Regions from separate parts of the Variovorax sp. GrIS 2.14 genome, predicted to be linked through region 2. Evidence: predicted binding sites of a transcription regulator. Region 2 holds the regulator's gene; the other holds the start of a gene.
The links. The regulator LexA, encoded in region 2, represses DNA repair genes until DNA is damaged. The targets are predictions, from matches to a motif close to ACTGTATNNNNATACAGT.
Positions count from the first base shown of each region.

Region 1: a site for LexA is predicted at 1,844-1,861, ahead of recA (recombinase RecA). Genes of this name have one in related genera too.

Region 1 is NZ_JBJXIA010000001.1:286,396-289,601, forward strand. It holds gene RCH10_RS01395 (sensor histidine kinase) at 1-590, opposite strand, end outside; gene RCH10_RS01400 (response regulator) at 587-1,261, opposite strand; gene RCH10_RS01405 (MarR family transcriptional regulator) at 1,289-1,762, opposite strand; gene recA (recombinase RecA) at 1,908-3,017, shown strand; gene recX (recombination regulator RecX) at 3,047-3,206, shown strand, end outside.
Region 2 is NZ_JBJXIA010000006.1:42,992-46,197, reverse strand. It holds gene RCH10_RS11935 (D-2-hydroxyacid dehydrogenase family protein) at 1-825, opposite strand, end outside; gene RCH10_RS11930 (hypothetical protein) at 909-1,274, opposite strand; gene lexA (transcriptional repressor LexA) at 1,415-2,089, opposite strand; gene RCH10_RS11920 (asparaginase) at 2,162-3,181, shown strand.

The DNA of each region.
Region 1 (3,206 bases), on a different contig from region 2:
AGCGGCTTGATGGCGCGCACGAGTGCGAGCCAGATCAAGAGGATGGCGAGCGGCAGGATGGCGAACTGCGGCAGCAGCACGCCCTTGATGATTTCAGTCGCCAGCACCTGCTGTTTTTCGCGGGTCTCTGCCACCTGCACGAGCACCAGCGGTGCCGTTTCGAGCGGCGGCTGGACCCAGGTGTAGGCCACGCGCACCGTCGCGCCCCGCATCTCGGCATCTCGCATGTGCACCGAGCCGATGGTGGCGGATTCGTCTTCGGGTGGGGGTGGTATGTCGTGGTCGCCACCGAGCGATTCGCCGCTCGACGTCAGCACCTGGTAGTAGACGTGGTCGGTGTCGTCGGCTCGCAGGATCTCGCGTGCCGGCTGCGGCAGGTTGAACAGCACGTGGTCGCCCTGCACCGTGACCAGCTTGGCCAGCGTCTGCACGTTGTACTCCAGCGCGCGATCGAAGGGCGCGTTGGCGATGCCCTGCGCCACCAGCCATGTGAGGCCGATGCTGACCGGCACCAGCAGCAGCAGCGGGGTCAGCATCCAGTCGAGGATTTCCCCGAACAGGGAGCGCTGGCCGCGCTGGAAGAGCTTCACGCCGGAATCTTCTCCAGGCAATAACCGAGGCCGCGAACGGTCGCGATGCGCACCGGACCTTTCTCGATCTTCTTGCGCAGGCGATGGATGTAAACCTCGATGGCGTTGAGGCTCACTTCTTCGCCCCATTCGCACAGCCGTTCGACCAGTTGGTCTTTGCTCACCAGGCGCCCCGCCCGCTGCAGTAGCACTTCGAGCAGGCCAAGCTCGCGCGCCGAGAGTTCGACCGTCTTGCCGTCGATGGTCGCCACGCGACCTGCCTGGTCGTACACCAGCGGGCCGTGCTTGATGGCGTTGCTGGTGGCGCCCATTCCGCGCCGCGTGAGGGCGCGCACGCGGGCTTCGAGCTCCTGCAACGAGAACGGCTTGGCCATGTAATCGTCGGCCCCGTAGTCGAGGCCCTTGACGCGCTCTTCGACGCTGTCGGCCGCGGTGAGCACCAGCACCGGGAGCTGTGAGCCACGGGCGCGCAGGCGCTTGAGGATTTCAAGGCCGTGCATGTTTGGCAGGCCTAGGTCGAGGATCAACAGGTCGAATTCGCTGTTGGTCATCAACGCCGCATCGGCTTGCGAGCCGGTGGCCACGTGGTCGACTGCCGCACCCGAGGTGCGCAGGCTGCGCAGCAGGGCATCGGCCAGCACCTGGTCATCTTCTGCAATCAGAATCCGCATCGCCACCTCCGGCTTGTTGCGCAAATTCTAGGCTGCGGCATAAGCTTCGAGGCCAATGGTTACCACGGTGGCGATGTCGTTTCCGACGCTGGCACGAAACTCGTCTTCCGCTTGCGCGACGGCTTTGCGAAAAGCTTCGAGCCAGGCCAGCCCGTCGGCGGTGAACTGCACGCGGCGTGCACGCGCGTCGAGCGGGTCAGGGCCACGGGTGACCAGGCCCCAGGCTTCGCATTGATCGACCAGCGTGCCCATGGCCTGCTTCGTCATGCCGGCGCTCGCGGCCAGCGCAGTGAGCCGCGCGCCATCGCGTGCCAAGTGACGCGTGATGTGGATGTGCGCCGCGCTGATCTGCGAGCGCGCAGCCAGATTCGAGAGCGCCAGCGGCACGTCGACGTCGTGCGCCATGAGTGCCAGCACGCGTTCGTCGAAGCGGCGCATCGCATGGCCGAGCAGTCGGCCCAAATGGGTTTGGCGCCATGCGTTTTCGGGGTCGAGAGTCATGGCTTTAATGGTAACTCAAACTGACTAAAAAACGGGTTTACTTAAACCAATGAGCCTCTACACTACTGTTCAAGCATCCAGCCTGTAGTTAAAAGCAGATGGATCGAAGTCATTCCAACCCGTTGATATTCAAGGAGATTCTCAAATGGACGCACTCGTCAAAGGCACCAGCATTTCAGTCGCAGGCAGCGAAAAGGCCAAGGCACTGCAGGCTGCACTCGCTCAAATCGAGAAGCAGTTCGGCAAGGGAACGATCATGCGGCTCGGTGAAGGCGAGGCGCTGGAAGACGTGCAGGTTGTGTCGACCGGCTCGCTCGGCCTTGACATCGCGTTGGGCGTCGGCGGCCTGCCGCGCGGCCGGGTCATCGAAATCTACGGCCCTGAATCCTCGGGCAAGACCACGCTCACGCTTCAGGTGATCGCCGAAATGCAAAAGCAGTCAGGCACCTGCGCCTTCGTCGACGCCGAACACGCGCTCGACGTGCAGTACGCGCAAAAGCTGGGCGTGAACCTGTCCGACCTGCTGATCAGCCAGCCCGACACCGGCGAGCAGGCGCTCGAAATCGTCGATTCACTGGTGCGTTCAGGTGCCGTCGATTTGATCGTGATCGACTCGGTCGCCGCGCTCACGCCGCGTGCCGAAATCGAAGGCGACATGGGCGACTCGTTGCCCGGTCTCCAGGCCCGCCTGATGAGCCAGGCGCTGCGCAAGCTGACCGCCAGCATCAAGAAGACCAACTGCATGGTCATCTTCATCAACCAGATCCGCATGAAGATCGGCGTGATGTTCGGCTCGCCCGAAACCACCACTGGCGGCAATGCGCTCAAGTTCTACGCGTCAGTCCGGCTCGACATTCGTCGCATCGGCACCATCAAGAAGGGCGAAGAAGCGATCGGCAACGAGACCAAGGTCAAGGTCGTCAAGAACAAGGTCAGCCCGCCTTTCAAGACGGCGGAGTTCGACATCCTGTTCGGCGAGGGCATCAGCCGCGAAGGCGAAATCATCGACATGGGCGTGACCGCCAAGATCGTCGACAAGTCGGGCGCCTGGTACGCCTACAACGGCGAAAAAATCGGTCAGGGCCGAGACAACGCGCGCGAGTTCCTGCGCGAGAACCCCACGCTGTCGCGCGAGATCGAGAACAAGGTGCGCGAATCGCTGGGCATCCCTGTCCTGGCCGAGCTGGTAGAGGCCAAGCCGGTGAAGGCGCCCAAGGCTGAAAAGGCCGAAAAAGCCGAGCAAGCCGACAAGTAAGAAGCAGAGCGACGCGACGCAGGTTCCGCATGGCCTTTGCTGCCCCGTCTCTCAAGGGCCGCGCCCTGCGTTTGCTGAGTCAGCGCGAACACTCGCGGCCGGAACTCGAACGCAAGCTGAAGAAGTACGAAGAAGAGCCCGGCCTGCTGGCGACGGCGCTCGACGAGCTTCAGGCCAAAGACTTCATCA
Region 2 (3,206 bases):
CTCGCTTTCGAAAACGTCGATAGCGGCAAGCCCGGGACGGCCGCGATTGAGCGCAGCCAGCAAGGCGTCGGGCTCGACCAGTTCAGCGCGTGAGGTGTTGACGAAGAGGGCGGTCGGCTTCATGCGAGACAAGTCCTCCAGCTTGACGGCACCGCGCGTCTCTTCGTTGAGCCGTAGGTGGACCGACAGCACGTCTGCGGCCATGAAGAAGGCCTCTCGGCTCGGCGCGACCTGAAAGCCATCGGAGCGCGCCTTGGCGCAGCTGGCCTCACGGCCCCAGATCACCACCTGCATACCAAATGCCTGGCCGTAGCGCGCGACCAGTTGACCGATACGGCCGTAGCCCCATATGCCGAGCGTCTTGCCCTTCAGCACCGAGCCGAGGCCGAAATTGGCCGGCATCGACGCCGATTTAAGGCCTGACTGCTGCCACGCGCCGTGCTTCAGATTGCTGATGTACTGCGGCAGACGGCGCATCGCCGACATGATGAGCGCCCACGTCAGCTCGGCCGGGGCCAGTGGCGAGCCGGAACCTTCTGCCACCGCAATACCTTGCTCGCTGCACGCGGTGACGTCAATGTGACTGCCGACGCGGCCGGTCTGCGAAATCAGTTTGAGCTTGGGAAGCTTCTCGACCAGCTGCCGCGATATCTGCGTCCGCTCGCGAATGAGCACGATCACATCGGCGTCTTTCAAGCGCACCGAAAGTTGTCCGATGCCTTTGACGGTGTTCGTATAAACCTTGGCTGCGTAGGCGTCGAGTTTGGCGGCGCAGCGCAGCTTGCGCACCGCGTCCTGGTAGTCGTCGAGGATCACAATGTTCATGACGTGCCATTGTGCCTCGCGTCATCGGCCTTAACAGGCAGTCGACGTCGTTGTCGCCACGTAAGGCGGCAACGAAATGTTCGTCAGTGAAGTCGATGGCGACCGTCGACTGTCTCGGCAGCCTCGAGTGCGGCCAGTCGATCTAGTTCGGCGCACACGTCCGCTATGCGACCCGAAATCACCACGCGGCCCGTGCGACGACCGGGCTCCTGCGGGTCAACGACACGCACCACGCGCAGCGGACGCGACGGCGAAACGGCGCTTGCGCAACCCGGCTCCGCCGCCCGCGAACCACATGACGGCCTGACCGCGACATAGCGCAAGCCGGTCGCGTTTCTGCGCGGCGATGCGGCGAGCCCTCTATTGGGCAACCAGCGATCGGCCAGCAACTGCATCGGCATCCATAGGTCGGCGAAGAGGTCTGAAAAAGTAAGCGAAGCGAGTCCCATGCGATCTCCAAATAGGTCAGAGGTTGAACACAGGCAGGATTGCTTGAACGGCTGTGCCAGGGTGATGGCTCTTCGCCATACGCCCGCCACCTGTCGCAGCCGGTTTTTGCGCGCTGAATGCGCGTAAGAAAGGTACTACCTCACATCAGCATCGTGTTGCGGATGAGGCCAACGGCGAGCCCTTCGATCTCGAAAGGTTCGCCAGGCTGCACGATGATGGTTGGATAATCTGGATTCTCGGCGTGTAGCTCGATGACTTGCTTGTTGCGGCGCAAACGTTTGACGGTCACTTCATCGCCCAGTCGCGCCACCACTATCTGCCCGTTACGCGCCTCCTTGGTGGACTGCACAGCCAGCAGGTCGCCATCCATGATCCCCGCGTCGCGCATCGACATGCCGCGGACCTTGAGCAAATAGTCGGGCTGCCGCTGGAACAGCGTGTTCTCGACGTAGTAGGTTCGATCGACATGCTCTTGCGCGAGGATGGGCGAACCGGCGGCTACGCGACCAATCAGCGGCAGCGCCAGTTGAGCCATGCCCGGCAGTGAAAGCGAAAACTGGTTGTTGCGCGACTCGTTGAGCGAACGGAGCGCATCGCCCCGAAGCCGGATGCCGCGCGACGTGCCACTGATGAGGTCGATGACGCCCTTGCGTGCCAAGGCCTGTAAGTGCTCTTCTGCCGCATTGGCCGATTTGAAGCCGAGTTCGGTTGCGATTTCTGCACGGGTGGGCGGCGCACCAGTGCTCGCGATGGCGCTCTGGATAAGGTCCAGAATTTGTTGCTGGCGGGCGGTAAGCTTCACTGCGAATTGCATGGGAACTCCTTGCGGCACTGGTTGAATGTCCAGTAGCTGTATTTTTAAACAGTTTTTCAAAGTTTGCAAGCCATGATGAAGTCAGAGGGATCGGAAGTGCGTCGCCTTGTGGTGCTGGGCACCGGGGGCACGATCGCCGGCCGTGCGGCATCCGCTGGGGACAACCTCGGCTACACCGCGGGCGAGGTGGGCGTCGCAGCTCTGCTCGCTGGGATTGGAGCGCCATCTGGCGTGACGCTAGTTGCCGAACAGGTCGCGCAGCTCGACAGCAAGGACATGAGCTTCGATGTGTGGCACAAGCTGGCGCAACGATGCATGCATTGGTCGAACGTGCCCGACGTGATCGGCATCGTCATCACGCACGGCACCGACACGCTCGAAGAGACAGCGTTTTTTTTGCACTCTGTGTTGCCTGCGGAGAAGCCCGTGGCGCTGACTTGCGCTATGCGCCCGGCCTCCGCACTCGCGCCCGATGGTCCGCAAAATGTGCGCGATGCGATTGCCGTAGCAGCGACCGCGGGCGCCCGCGGCGTGACCGTGGTGTGTGCAGGCACCATTCACAGCGCCATCGATGTCCAGAAGGTACACACCTACCGGCTCGATGCCTTCGCGTCCGGGGACGCCGGGCCGCTTGGCTATGTGGAAGAAGGGGCGGTGCGCCGCCTCCGTGACTGGCCGGGCGCCCCTGACGCCAAGGTCGGTACTGCCGGCCTCGACGCAGCAGTCAAACTCAAAGTGATCAGCACGGACGTCGAATGGCCGCGCGTGGAGATCATCATGAGCCACGCGGGTGCGACCGGTGCAGTCATCGATGCGCTGATGGCGCATGGCGCGGAGGATGCGGCCGGTCCGGTCCGCGGCCTCATCCTCGCTGCGACGGGCAACGGCACGCTGCACCACGCGATCGAAGCGGCCGCGGCTCGAGCGCACGCGGCCGGCATCGAAGTTCGACGTGCAACACGCTGCGTCAACGGCCGCATCCTGCCGCGCGGTGACGACACGTGGCCCGACGCCGGCGGCTTGTCCCCGGTCAAAGCGCGCATCGCGTTGATGCTTGAGTTGATGTTGGCTTCGCCACCTGTTTCGGCTTGAGGTGGCCTGGGGCTCAACCCATCAA